3 regions of the Citrobacter sp. CFNIH10 genome follow, and region 1 is predicted to be linked to each of the others. Evidence: predicted binding sites of a transcription regulator. Region 1 holds the regulator's gene; each other region holds the start of a gene.
What was found. The regulator PurR, encoded in region 1, represses purine synthesis genes. The targets are predictions, from matches to a motif close to CANGCAAACGTTTGCNTG.

Region 1 (4,911 bases):
CAGCGCCTGCCAGATGACGGTCGCCGCGCAGACTCCCACGGCCTGAATAAAACGCAGTACTAACAGGCCCGTTGCGCTCTCCACCCACAGCATACCCAGGCTACCGAGGGCGAAGACAGACAGACCCAGCAACAGGATCGGTTTACGGCCATAACGGTCAGAGAGGGGTCCCCACAGCAGTTGGGCGACGGCAAAGCCTGCTAAAAACAGACTCAGGCTGGCGCTGACGGCAGAGGCCGGTGTTTGCAGGTCAGATTGAATGGCGGCAAAAGCGGGCAAATACATGTCGGTTGCCAGAAAACCCAACACGCTGAGCCCTGCCAGCCAGACTAAAAACCCTTTTCCTGGTTGCATAGTTGTACTCTAATTTTGATTAATCACACTGGCGCAGAGTGTAGGGAGTGAATTTGGGCTTGTGAAACGGTAATATTTGTTTATTGCATTCAAAAATTTTGTAGGCAGATTATGTGGTCAGAATATGCGCTGGAAGTGGTCGATGCCGTGGCACGCAACGGGAGCTTCAGTTCCGCGGCCCAGGAGTTGCACCGGGTGCCTTCAGCGGTCAGCTATACGGTTCGCCAACTGGAAGAGTGGCTGGCCGTCCCGCTTTTTGAACGTCGCCATCGTGATGTGGTGTTAACCCCGGCGGGCGCCTGGTTTTTGAAAGAAGGCCGCTCTGTCATCAAAAAAATGCAGATCACGCGTCAACAGTGTCAGCAGATCGCTAACGGCTGGCGTGGGCAACTCCCCATTGCGGTGGACAATATCGTGCGCCCGGAACGCACGCGGCAATTGATCGTCGATTTCTACCGCCACTTTGATGACGTGGAACTACTGGTCTTCCAGGAGGTGTTTAATGGCGTGTGGGACGCGCTGTCAGATGGTCGGGTCGAACTCGCCATCGGGGCAACCCAGGCGATCCCGGTTGGCGGACGATACACTTTCCGCGATATGGGTAAGCTGAGCTGGTGTTGTGTCGTTGCCAGTACGCATCCGCTGGCCGCCATGAGCGGGCCGTTAAGCGATGACACGTTGCGCAACTGGCCGTCGCTGGTGCTGGAAGATACCTCCCGCACGCTGCCGAAACGCGTGACCTGGCTGCTGGACAATCAGAAGCGGGTGGTGGTGCCGGACTGGGATTCTTCCGCGACTTGTATCAGCGCCGGACTCTGTGTCGGCATGGTCCCGACACATTTCGCCAAGCCGTATCTCAACAAGGGGCAGTGGGTCGCGTTAAATCTGGAGAATCCTTTCCCGGATGCGGCCTGTTGCCTGACCTGGCAGCAGAATGATATGTCACCTGCGCTGATCTGGCTGCTGGATTATCTGGGAGACAGTGAAACGCTGAACAAAGAGTGGCTGCGGGAGCCCGATGAGACTCCCGCAGAAGAGGCTTAACGACGGTAGTCGCGGAACGGGCCATCCGCCACGGAGCGGCGCTCCACCAGGCGCGGGTGGACTTCAATAGACTGCGACTCTTCGCGTTTATTGACGATACGGTCCAGTAACATATTAAAGGCCGTCTCACCCAGTGAATCTTTCGGCTGGTGGATGGTGGTCAACGCTGGTGTAAAGAAGCGGGCGTTGCGCACGTTGTCGTAGCCAATCAGCGACACGTCCTGCGGGACGCGCAGACCCATCTCATCAGCGGCGCAAAGGGCGCCCATCGCCATGACATCGCCGCCACAGAAGACCGCCGTTGGGCGATGCGCCTGCGACAGAATTTGCTGCATGGCGCGGTAGCCGGATTCCGGCTCGAAGTCGCCTTGAACAATCCAGTTTTCAGGCACTTTAATCAGCGCTTCATCCATCGCTTTCATAAATCCGGCCAAACGGCCTGCGCCGGTGTTACGCTCCATCAGTCCTGGGATCACGCCAATTTCGCGATGTCCACGCTCGACGAGGTAACGGCCTGCCATGTAGCCGCCCTCGAAGGCGTTATCAATCACCGTATCAGTGAAGTCGGCTTTGGCTTCGCCCCAGTCCATCACCACCATTGGGATATGACGATATTCTTCCAGCATCGAGAGCAGGGGATCGGGGTATTCGGAACACATTACCAGCAGGCCATCAACGCGTTTTTGCGCCATCATCGACAGATAGGCACGCTGCTTTTCCAGGTTGTTCCAGACGTTGCCGAGGATCAGGGTATAGCCCTTCTGGAAGCAGTTCTTCTCAACCGCTTCAATAATTTCAGCAAAATAGGGGGCTTCGCTGCTCGTCGCCAGCAAACCGATAGATTTGGTATGGTTAACTTTCAGGCTACGGGCAACCGCGCTGGGGGAATAGTGCAATTCTTTGATTGCCGCCCACACTGCATTGCGTGTTTCTTCAGCGACGAAACGCGTTTTGTTAATTACGTGTGACACGGTTGTAGTGGAAACGTTTGCGCGCTTCGCTACATCTTTAATTGTTGCCATTAAATCTCACTCCAGACCCAACCTGAACATTAAATTACGCCAAGTAAACGTTTGCCTTTACTCATCCTGTGCCCAACGTCAGGGCTGCGGCACGCCGGGAAACGACACGGAACGTCAGGAAGGGGTCAATGGCCGGTACGCTAATCAAGTAAGCGTCGAATTTTGTCTGATCTTTACGAAAAGGGGAAGTATTAAAAGCACATATCACTCTAAATCGTGGGAGATTTTTACACTCAAGTGTGTAAAAATGCGCTATATCACTTTTTGTGTGGGTATAAAAAGGAGAAAAGTTGATGAGCACCGATCTGAAATTTTCATTAGTGACCACGTTTATTGTCCTGGCTTTAATCGTTGCGGGCGGCCTGACGGCGGCACTGCACTGATCCCCTCGGGGGAGTTCCTGCTCCCTCGAACCTCCCGCCATATTGTTATTGAATTTGCAAAAGTCTTTTGTATTTTTGTTAACTTCTCTTTTTTTGTGATTGATGTCATGCTTTTGACTCTTTGTTAAGCATCGCGCCCTGTCGCGAAGAGCCGGAGTCATCACTGCATGAAAATCAATTATCCGTTACTGGCGCTGGCCATTGGTGCGTTTGGCATCGGTACCACCGAATTCTCGCCAATGGGTCTGCTGCCCGTCATCGCGCGTGGCGTTGATGTGTCTATTCCCGCGGCAGGTATGCTGATTAGTGCCTATGCGGTCGGCGTGATGGTCGGCGCGCCGTTGATGACGCTGTTGCTGTCACATCGCGGACGCCGTAATGCGCTCATTTTTCTGATGGCTATCTTTACGCTCGGTAACGTGCTCTCGGCGATTTCACCGGATTACACCACGCTGATGTTGTCACGTATTTTAACCAGCCTTAACCACGGCGCATTCTTCGGCCTGGGCTCGGTGGTGGCGGCAAGCGTGGTGCCGAAGCACAAACAGGCGAGCGCCGTTGCGACCATGTTTATGGGGCTGACCATCGCCAATATCGGCGGTGTGCCGGCGGCGACCTGGCTGGGTGAAACCATCGGCTGGCGAATGTCGTTTATGGCGACAGCGGGGCTGGGGGTTATCTCGATGTTGAGTCTCTTCTTATCATTGCCAAAAGGCGGTGCCGGGGCGCGCCCGGAAGTGAAAAAAGAGCTGGCGGTGCTGATGCGTCCTCAGGTGCTCTCCGCGCTACTGACTACCGTACTGGGAGCGGGCGCCATGTTCACGCTCTATACCTATATTTCGCCTGTTCTGCAAAGCATCACCCATGCGACACCGGCCTTTGTGACCGGGATGCTGGTTCTGATCGGTGTGGGCTTCTCCATTGGCAACTACCTCGGAGGGAAACTGGCCGATCGCTCGGTTAACGGCACGCTGAAGGGCTTTTTGCTGCTGCTGATGGTAATTATGCTGGCGATCCCTTTCCTGGCGCAGAATGAACTGGGCGCGGCGGTCAGCATGGTGGTCTGGGGGGCGGCAACCTTTGCGGTCGTCCCTCCGTTACAAATGCGCGTCATGCGTGTGGCTCATGAAGCGCCGGGTCTCTCATCTTCCGTGAACATTGGCGCGTTTAACCTTGGAAATGCGCTGGGCGCTGCGGCTGGCGGGGCCGTCATTTCAGGCGGATTAGGTTACAGCTTTGTTCCTGTGATGGGGGCGATTGTGGCGGGTATGGCGCTGTTGCTGGTGTTTATCTCGGCGAGAAAACAACCTGAACAGGTGTGCGTCGCCAGTTAACGGCAGGACAAAAACGCAGAAGGGATTCCCTTCTGCGTTATCTTTTTTACGCGGCGAAGTTCTTCGCTACAAACTCCCAGTTTACCAGCGCCCAGAAGTGTTCCAGGTAGCCAGGACGCGCATTGCGGTAGTCAATGTAGTATGCATGCTCCCATACGTCGACGGTCATCAACGGCGTGGCGTCGGTGGTCAACGGCGTGCCAGCGTTGGAGGTGGAAACGATAGCCAGCTTGCCCTCTTTTCCTTTAACCAGCCAGGTCCAGCCAGAGCCGAAGTTTTTGATCGCCGCGTCGGTAAATTGCGCTTTGAACTCGGCAAAGCTGCCGAAAGAGGCGGCAATCGCGTCAGCCAGTTCGCCGGTTGGCTCGCCACCAGCATTCGGTGCCAGGCAGTTCCAGTAGAACGTGTGGTTCCAGACCTGAGCAGCGTTATTGAACACGCCGCCTTCCGAACTGCGTACGATCTCTTCCAGTGATTTCCCTTCAAAGGCGGTGCCTTTGATCAGGTTGTTCAGGTTGGTGACATAGGTCTGATGGTGCTTGCCATAGTGATATTCCAGCGTCTCGGCGGAAATGTGCGGCGCAAGCGCATCTTTGGCATACGGTAGTGCAGGTAATTCGAACGACATTGCTTCTCTCCTTATTATTAATAGTATTTCGCGCAATAACCTTATTGTGCGTAAGGATAGGGTAGCAAATTGAAAGGTGAGACAAAAGATGAACTTACCCTGTTGCGTTAACAACAGGGTAAAGTTTTAACGAATGGTTTTGGGCG
Region 2 (4,911 bases), 2.0 Mb from region 1:
CAATCTGTGTGGGCACTACAAAGGCAGGTTCTTTAAGGTAAGGAGGTGATCCAACCGCAGGTTCCCCTACGGTTACCTTGTTACGACTTCACCCCAGTCATGAATCACAAAGTGGTAAGCGCCCTCCCGAAGGTTAAGCTACCTACTTCTTTTGCAACCCACTCCCATGGTGTGACGGGCGGTGTGTACAAGGCCCGGGAACGTATTCACCGTGGCATTCTGATCCACGATTACTAGCGATTCCGACTTCATGGAGTCGAGTTGCAGACTCCAATCCGGACTACGACATACTTTATGAGGTCCGCTTGCTCTCGCGAGGTCGCTTCTCTTTGTATATGCCATTGTAGCACGTGTGTAGCCCTGGTCGTAAGGGCCATGATGACTTGACGTCATCCCCACCTTCCTCCAGTTTATCACTGGCAGTCTCCTTTGAGTTCCCGGCCGGACCGCTGGCAACAAAGGATAAGGGTTGCGCTCGTTGCGGGACTTAACCCAACATTTCACAACACGAGCTGACGACAGCCATGCAGCACCTGTCTCACAGTTCCCGAAGGCACCTATCCATCTCTGGAAAGTTCTGTGGATGTCAAGACCAGGTAAGGTTCTTCGCGTTGCATCGAATTAAACCACATGCTCCACCGCTTGTGCGGGCCCCCGTCAATTCATTTGAGTTTTAACCTTGCGGCCGTACTCCCCAGGCGGTCTATTTAACGCGTTAGCTCCGGAAGCCACGCCTCAAGGGCACAACCTCCAAATAGACATCGTTTACGGCGTGGACTACCAGGGTATCTAATCCTGTTTGCTCCCCACGCTTTCGCACCTGAGCGTCAGTCTTCGTCCAGGGGGCCGCCTTCGCCACCGGTATTCCTCCAGATCTCTACGCATTTCACCGCTACACCTGGAATTCTACCCCCCTCTACGAGACTCAAGCCTGCCAGTTTCGAATGCAGTTCCCAGGTTGAGCCCGGGGATTTCACATCCGACTTGACAGACCGCCTGCGTGCGCTTTACGCCCAGTAATTCCGATTAACGCTTGCACCCTCCGTATTACCGCGGCTGCTGGCACGGAGTTAGCCGGTGCTTCTTCTGCGGGTAACGTCAATGGCTAAGGTTATTAACCTTAACCCCTTCCTCCCCGCTGAAAGTACTTTACAACCCGAAGGCCTTCTTCATACACGCGGCATGGCTGCATCAGGCTTGCGCCCATTGTGCAATATTCCCCACTGCTGCCTCCCGTAGGAGTCTGGACCGTGTCTCAGTTCCAGTGTGGCTGGTCATCCTCTCAGACCAGCTAGGGATCGTCGCCTTGGTGAGCCGTTACCTCACCAACAAGCTAATCCCATCTGGGCACATCCGATGGCAAGAGGCCCGAAGGTCCCCCTCTTTGGTCTTGCGACATTATGCGGTATTAGCTACCGTTTCCAGTAGTTATCCCCCTCCATCGGGCAGTTTCCCAGACATTACTCACCCGTCCGCCACTCGTCAGCAAAGCAGCAAGCTGCTTCCTGTTACCGTTCGACTTGCATGTGTTAGGCCTGCCGCCAGCGTTCAATCTGAGCCATGATCAAACTCTTCAATTTAAGTTTGATGCTCTTAGAATTAAACGTCGTAATGAATTACGTGTTCACTCTTTGAGACTTGGTATTCATTTTTCGTCTTGCGACGTTAAGAATCCATGTCACTCTGAGTGCCCACACAGATTGTCTGATAAATTGTTAAAGAGCAGTTGCGACGCGCTTTAGCGCTCTGTCGCGAGGTGGCGTATATTACGCTTTCCTCTTTCAGAGTCAACCCTGATTTTCAGGATTTTTCTCTTCAACCGAACCGGCTGTTTGTGTGAAGTGATTCACATCCGCCGTGTCGATGGAGGCGCATTATAGGGAGTTCCCGGGCATCCGCAATAGAAAAGTTGCAGAAAAATGACTGACTGCTGCATTCCCCAGCAAAACCCCGCCTTATACCCTTTTACACACAGACTTATCCACAATCGTCGGGATCTTTGAGCGGATCTTCCCTGCCGTTAACGATCTATATAGAGAGAAAATCAGAACCAGAATCGAAAAAGAAAAATTCGCGAGCGTTGCGCAAACGTTTTCGTTACAATGCCCCCGCAAAACAAGGATGCCCCGTAAGGGGCGTTAGCTAAGTTTTTCACGAAAAATTCAGCTAACGCTCTCTGTTATCGTCAAATCCAGGGGATTTACCATGCAACAACGTCGTCCAGTCCGCCGCGCTCTGCTCAGTGTTTCTGACAAAGCTGGTATCGTCGAATTCGCCCAGGCACTTTCCGCACGTGGTGTGGATCTGCTGTCGACAGGGGGCACTGCCCGTCTGTTAGCAGAGAAAGGTCTGCCGGTGACCGAAGTTTCCGATTACACCGGTTTCCCGGAAATGATGGATGGACGCGTCAAAACCCTGCATCCTAAAGTACACGGCGGTATTCTCGGTCGTCGCGGTCAGGATGACGGGATTATGGAACAGCACGGCATCGCCCCCATCGACATGGTGGTTGTTAACCTTTATCCGTTCGCCCAGACCGTTGCCCGCGAAGGCTGCTCACTGGAAGATGCTGTAGAGAACATCGACATCGGCGGGCCGACAATGGTGCGCTCTGCTGCAAAAAACCATAAAGATGTCGCAATCGTTGTAAAGAGCAGCGACTACGACGCCATTATTAAAGAGATGGATGCCAACGACGGTTCTTTGACCCTCGATACCCGTTTCGACCTCGCGATTAAAGCCTTCGAACACACCGCCGCTTACGACAGTATGATTGCCAACTATTTTGGCAGCATGGTTCCGGCCTATCACGGTGAAAGCAAAGACGCCGCGGGTCGCTTCCCGCGGACGCTGAACCTGAACTTCATTAAGAAGCAGGATATGCGCTACGGTGAAAACAGCCACCAGCAGGCTGCATTCTATATAGAAGAGAACGTACAAGAAGCCTCCGTTGCAACCGCTCAGCAGGTTCAGGGCAAAGCGCTCTCCTATAACAACATCGCCGATACCGACGCCGCGCTGGAATGTGTGAAAGAGTTCAACGAGCCAGCCTGCGTTATCGTCAAGCACGCGAACCCATGCGGCGTTGCCGTAAGCACCTCTATTCTGGATGCCTACGATCGCGCCTACAAAACCGACCCAACATCTGCCTTCGGCGGCATCATCGCCTTTAACCGCGAACTGGATGCTGAAACGGCGCAGGCCATCATCTCCCGTCAGTTTGTCGAAGTGATCATCGCTCCATCAGCGACCGATGAGGCGCTGAAAATCACCGCTGCCAAGCAAAACGTGCGCGTTCTGACCTGCGGTCAGTGGGCTGAGCGCGTGCCGGGCCTGGACTTCAAACGTGTTAACGGCGGTCTGCTGGTACAGGATCGCGATCTGGGTATGGTCACTGCTGGTGAGCTGCGCGTGGTGACGAAGCGCCAGCCGACCGAACAGGAACTGCGCGACGCGCTGTTCTGCTGGAAAGTCGCGAAGTTCGTTAAATCCAACGCCATTGTTTACGCCAAAGAGAACATGACTATCGGTATTGGCGCAGGCCAGATGAGCCGCGTCTACTCCGCTAAAATTGCCGGGATCAAAGCCGCTGATGAAGGTCTGGAAGTGAAAGGTTCCGCGATGGCGTCCGACGCCTTCTTCCCGTTCCGCGATGGTATTGATGCTGCTGCCGCTGTTGGCGTGAGCTGCGTGATCCAGCCAGGCGGTTCCATCCGTGATGATGAAGTCATTGCCGCTGCTGACGAACACGGCATTGCGATGATCTTCACCGACATGCGCCACTTCCGCCATTAATGGAGCGAGACATGAAAGTATTAGTTATCGGAAACGGCGGGCGCGAGCACGCTCTGGCGTGGAAAGCCGCTCAGTCACCAACAGTGGCAACCGTATTTGTTGCACCGGGTAACGCCGGCACCGCGCTGGAACCGACGCTGCAAAACGTCGCGATCGGCGCAACCGATATTCCGGCACTGCTGAACTTTGCCCAGAGTGAAAAGATTGACCTGACGATCGTCGGCCCGGAAGCGCCGCTGGTGAAAGGCGTGGTCGATACCTTCCGTGCGGCGGGCCTGAAAATCTTCGGTCCAACCGCAGGCGCGGCACAACTGGAAGGTTCAAAAGCGTTCACCAAAGATTTCCTTGCACGTCACCAGATCCCGACGGCCGAATATCAGAACTTTACGGAGATCGAACCAGCTCTCGCTTATCTGCGTGAGAAAGGCGCGCCGATCGTCATTAAGGCTGACGGTCTGGCTGCCGGTAAGGGTGTGATTGTCGCAATGACGCTGGAAGAAGCCGAAGCCGCCGTACATGATATGCTGGCTGGTAACGCGTTTGGCGACGCGGGTCATCGCATCGTGATTGAAGAGTTCCTCGACGGCGAAGAAGCCAGCTTTATCGTGATGGTCGACGGCGAGCACGTCTTGCCGATGGCGACCAGTCAGGATCATAAGCGCGTAGGCGATGGTGATACCGGCCTGAACACCGGCGGGATGGGTGCCTATTCTCCGGCGCCGGTGGTGACGGATGACGTCCATCAGCGCACGATGGAACGCATCATCTGGCCAACCGTCAAAGGCATGGCGGCAGAAGGTAATACCTATACCGGTTTCCTGTATGCCGGTCTGATGATCGACAAACAGGGCAATCCGAAGGTGATCGAATTTAACTGCCGCTTTGGCGATCCGGAAACCCAGCCCATCATGCTGCGTATGAAATCCGATCTGGTTGAGCTTTGCCTTGCTGCCTGCGAAGGCAAACTGGATGAGCAAAAATCAGAGTGGGATGATCGCGCCTCGCTTGGCGTGGTGATGGCAGCGGGCGGTTATCCTGGCGATTATCGCACCGGCGACGTGATCCACGGTTTGCCATTGGAAGAAGTGGCAGATGGCAAAGTGTTCCACGCCGGCA
Region 3 (4,911 bases), 1.0 Mb from region 1:
CCATCGCGTTCGCGGCGGACATGTCTTCGCCTTTCAGACGATTCACTTCGCGCGCCATGTCGAACAGTACGGAGTAGGCTTCCGGGGTGTTGAAATCGTCATTCATCGCCTCAACAAAGCGCGCTTCAAACGCCTCGCCACCGGCTGGCGCGACCGACGTATCCGTCCCGCGCAGCGCGGTGTACAAGCGCTCCAGCGCAGAACGCGCCTGCTTCAGGTTCTCTTCACTGTAGTTCAACTGGCTGCGATAGTGGCCGGACATCAGGAAGTAGCGCACGGTTTCCGCGTCGTAATACTTCAGCACGTCGCGTACGGTAAAGAAGTTACCCAGCGATTTGGACATCTTTTCGCGGTCAACCATCACCATCCCGGAGTGCATCCAGTAGTTCACGTACTCACCGTCATGCGCACAGGTGGACTGGGCAATTTCGTTTTCGTGATGCGGGAACATCAGATCAGAACCGCCGCCGTGGATATCAAAGTGATTACCCAGCTGTTTGCAATTCATCGCGGAACATTCAATATGCCAGCCAGGACGGCCTGCGCCCCACGGTGACGGCCAGCTCGGCTCGCCCTCTTTGGACATTTTCCACAGCACGAAGTCCATCGGGTTACGTTTCACATCGACCACATCCACGCGCGCGCCGGCCTGCAGTTGGTCCAGATCCTGGCGCGACAATTGACCGTAGTTTGGGTCGGTCGGGACATCGAACATCACATCGCCGTTATCCGCCACATAGGCGTGACCTTTAGCAATCAGCTGTTCAGTGATTTCAATGATTTCAGCGATATGGTGAGTCGCGCGCGGCTCCAGGTCCGGACGCAGAATATTTAGCGCATCAAAGTCGTTGTGCATTTCGGCGATCATACGATCCACCAGCGCCACAAAGCTTTCGCCGTTTTCATTTGCGCGTTTAATGATTTTATCGTCGATATCGGTGATGTTACGCACGTACTTCAGCTTGTAGCCCAGAAAGCGCAGATAGCGCGCCACCACGTCAAACGCCACAAACGTACGGCCATGACCAATATGACAGAGATCGTAAACGGTAATACCACACACGTACATGCCGACTTCCCCGGCATGAATGGGTTTGAATTCCTCTTTTTGGCGCGTCAGTGTATTAAAGATTTTTAACATCGAAGATTCCGTGTAAGACGTGTGTGGATAACAAAGTCTGTATAATACCCATAATTCGGACGGGAAGCAGCACACTTTGCGAGGTGATCGCAGCGTGCGGTTATGCTATAACACCTCCCTAACTCTGACCCTTAGTTGGGTTAAAGCACTACTATATCGGAACAGGATGCAAAAATGGTTACTTTCCACACTAATCACGGCGATATCGTAATCAAAACGTTTGATGATAAAGCGCCTGAAACAGTTAAAAACTTCCTGGACTACTGCCGCGAAGGTTTTTACAACAACACCATTTTCCACCGTGTGATCAATGGTTTTATGATTCAGGGCGGCGGTTTTGAGCCTGGCATGAAACAGAAAGCCACCAAAGACGCTATCAAAAACGAAGCCAACAACGGTCTGAAAAACACCCGTGGTACGCTGGCAATGGCGCGTACTCAGGCTCCGCACTCCGCAACGGCGCAGTTCTTCATCAACGTTGCCGACAACGACTTCCTGAACTTCTCCGCCGAAAGCATGCAGGGCTGGGGCTACTGCGTCTTTGCGGAAGTGGTTGAAGGGATGGACGTGGTTGACAAAATCAAGGGTGTTTCTACCGGTCGCAGCGGCATGCACCAGGACGTACCGAAAGAAGACGTCATTATCGAAAACGTGACCGTCAGCGAGTAATCGTGACGACACTGTTTATTGCAGATCTTCATCTCTGCACGGAAGAACCGGCGATCACCGCCGGTTTTCTGCGTTTTTTAGCGGGTGAAGCCCGTCAGGCCGACGCATTGTATATCCTGGGCGACCTGTTCGAAGCGTGGATTGGCGATGACGATCCCAACCCGTTACATCGTGAAATCGCTGCCGCTATTAAAGCGGTTGTTGATTCCGGCGTCCCCTGTTTCTTTATTCACGGTAATCGTGACTTCCTGATTGGCAAACGCTTCGCCTGCGAAAGCGGCATGACGTTGCTCCCCCAGGAAAAAGTGCTCAATCTGTACGGTCGCCGGGTGCTTATCCTGCACGGCGATACGCTGTGCACCGATGACGCGGGTTATCAGGCATTTCGCGCAAAAGTCCATCAACGCTGGCTGCAAACGCTGTTCCTCGCCCTGCCGCTGTGTATTCGCAAACGCGTGGCCGCCCGAATGCGTGCCGACAGTAAAGCTGCTAACCGCAGCAAATCGCTGGAAATCATGGACGTCAACCCACATGCGGTGATCGCAGAGATGGAAAAACATCATGCCCAGTGGCTGATTCACGGCCATACTCACCGTCCTGATGTCCACCCGCTCACGGCTAATGGCGAACCCGCCTTTCGCGTCGTGTTAGGTGCCTGGCATACGGAAGGATCGATGGTTAAAGTCACGCCGGACGATGTGGAACTGATCGCTTTCCCGTTTTGAGAAAAAGCCCCCTCATTATTGACTGGAATACTCGCGATGATCATTAGTGCCAGCCGTCGCACCGATATACCCGCTTTCAACAGTGAGTGGATGTCAATATTGCTACGCGACTTACAATCAACATCAAGCCAACAGCAATTTCAAAAAGCATGATCCACAGAGTCCCTTTTTGTCAGGGGGCACAGAGGGGGTTGATCCGCTTCTGTTAGAACCGGTACGTTTCCAGCGAAATCTGTTTTGACATCGCAGGAAGCCTTAAAATCCAGCTACGCAACCGTTTTCCTTGGCGTTGTATCGTGCTATTCTCTGTGGCCTCAAAAGCAGCGTGTCCCGCACCACAGGAGTTTTCAGACGCATGTCTTCCCGCAATAATCCGGCGCGTGTCGCCATCGTGATGGGGTCCAAAAGCGACTGGGCTACCATGCAGTTCGCCGCCGAAATCTTTGAAATCCTGGATGTCCCACATCACGTAGAAGTGGTTTCTGCCCACCGCACCCCCGATAAACTGTTTAGCTTTGCCGAAAGCGCCGAAGAGAACGGCTATCAGGTAATTATTGCTGGCGCAGGTGGCGCTGCCCATCTTCCAGGTATGATTGCGGCGAAAACGCTGGTGCCGGTATTGGGCGTTCCGGTACAAAGTGCGGCGCTGAGCGGCGTCGATAGCCTGTACTCGATCGTGCAGATGCCGCGCGGTATTCCGGTCGGTACACTGGCAATTGGTAAAGCGGGCGCGGCTAACGCGGCGCTGCTGGCGGCGCAGATTCTGGCGACGCATGATAAGGCATTGCATCAGCGCCTGAACGACTGGCGCAAGGCGCAAACGGATGAGGTGCTGGAGAATCCGGATCCGCGAGGTGCGGCATGAAACAGGTTTGCGTACTGGGCAACGGGCAGTTAGGCCGGATGCTCCGTCAGGCCGGTGAACCGCTGGGTATCGCCGTCTGGCCGGTGGGGCTGGATGCGGAACCGGCTGCCGTGCCTTTTCAGCAAAGCGTGATTACCGCAGAAATCGAGCGCTGGCCGGAAACCGCGTTAACACGTGAACTGGCGCGTCATCCGGCTTTCGTTAACCGTGATGTATTCCCAATTATTGCTGATCGCCTGACGCAAAAACAGCTTTTCGATAAGCTCGGCCTGGCGACCGCGCCATGGCAATTGCTGGCCGACAAAAGCGAATGGCCTGCTGTCTTTCAGCGTTTAGGCGAACTGGCGATCGTGAAACGTCGTGTCGGTGGTTATGACGGTCGTGGTCAGTGGCGTTTACGCGCCAGTGAAACCGATCAACTGCCTGACGATAACTACGGCGAATGCATTGTTGAGCAAGGCATTAATTTCTCGGGTGAAGTGTCGCTCGTTGGCGCACGCGCGCATGACGGCAGCACGGTGTTCTACCCGCTGACGCGTAACCTGCATCAGGACGGTATTCTGCGCACCAGCGTCGCCTTCCCTCGAGCCGACGCGAAGCAACAAGCGCAGGCCGAATCCATGCTTTCGGCCATCATGCAGGAGCTGGGTTACGTTGGCGTGATGGCGATGGAGTGCTTTGTTACGCCGGAAGGTCTGCTGATCAACGAACTGGCCCCGCGCGTGCACAACAGCGGTCACTGGACGCAAAACGGCGCCAGCATCAGCCAGTTTGAGCTGCATCTGCGGGCGATTACCGGCCTGCCGCTGCCGTCACCGGTGGTGGACAGTCCGTCGGTAATGGTGAATCTGATTGGCAGCGATCTGAACTACGACTGGCTGAAACTGCCGTTAGTGCATCTGCACTGGTACGACAAAGAGGTGCGTCCGGGGCGTAAAGTGGGTCATCTGAATCTGACCGACAGCGATACCGCGCGCCTGAGCGCCACGCTGGAAGCCCTCGCGCCGTTGCTGCCGCCGGAATACGCCAGCGGTATCTTCTGGGCGCAAACTCAGTTCAAGTAAGCCTAAAATGCGGGGAAGTTTAACTTATACTTCCCCGCCCTCTCCTTCCGCGCGTAAAATCCCGTCCATTGCTGTTTGTCTTCTTCAGGATTTCTCATGAACGATGGAACGGACTATCGCGCGATCCTTACTGCCGATACGCCCTTAATCGATGTCCGCGCGCCGGTTGAATTTCAGCAGGGTGCCATACCGGGCGCGATAAATTTACCCTTAATGAATGATGACGAGCGTGCCGCCGTGGGTACCTGCTATAAACGCCAGGGGCCAGAAGCTGCACTTGAGCTCGGTCATCAACTGGTCTGCGGCGAGATTCGCCAGCAGCGTCTGGCTGCCTGGCGCAAAGCCTGCCGGCAACACCCGCAAGGCTATCTCTGCTGCGCCCGGGGCGGTCAGCGTTCGCACATTGTCCAGCAGTGGCTACGTGAATCCGGCGTGGATTACCCGTTG

Region 2: a site for PurR is predicted at 2,082-2,099, ahead of purH (bifunctional phosphoribosylaminoimidazolecarboxamide formyltransferase/IMP cyclohydrolase). Genes of this name have one in related genera too.
Region 3: a site for PurR is predicted at 2,803-2,820, ahead of purE (5-(carboxyamino)imidazole ribonucleotide mutase). Genes of this name have one in related genera too.

The regions. Positions count from the first base shown of each region.
Region 1 covers NZ_CP026216.1:3,662,592-3,667,502, forward strand. The annotation lists gene punC (purine nucleoside transporter PunC) at 1-354, opposite strand, end outside; gene punR (DNA-binding transcriptional activator PunR) at 466-1,398, shown strand; gene purR (HTH-type transcriptional repressor PurR) at 1,395-2,420, opposite strand; gene C2U53_RS21530 (YnhF family membrane protein) at 2,714-2,803, shown strand; gene C2U53_RS21535 (MFS transporter) at 2,971-4,137, shown strand; gene sodB (superoxide dismutase [Fe]) at 4,184-4,765, opposite strand; gene C2U53_RS21545 (C40 family peptidase) at 4,892-4,911, opposite strand, start outside.
Region 2 covers NZ_CP026216.1:1,656,478-1,661,388, reverse strand. The annotation lists rRNA gene C2U53_RS11410 (16S ribosomal RNA) at 39-1,580, opposite strand; gene purH (bifunctional phosphoribosylaminoimidazolecarboxamide formyltransferase/IMP cyclohydrolase) at 2,206-3,795, shown strand; gene purD (phosphoribosylamine--glycine ligase) at 3,807-4,911, shown strand, end outside.
Region 3 covers NZ_CP026216.1:2,646,415-2,651,325, reverse strand. The annotation lists gene cysS (cysteine--tRNA ligase) at 1-1,141, opposite strand, end outside; gene ppiB (peptidylprolyl isomerase B) at 1,316-1,810, shown strand; gene lpxH (UDP-2,3-diacylglucosamine diphosphatase) at 1,813-2,535, shown strand; gene purE (5-(carboxyamino)imidazole ribonucleotide mutase) at 2,891-3,400, shown strand; gene purK (5-(carboxyamino)imidazole ribonucleotide synthase) at 3,397-4,464, shown strand; gene mnmH (tRNA 2-selenouridine(34) synthase MnmH) at 4,561-4,911, shown strand, end outside.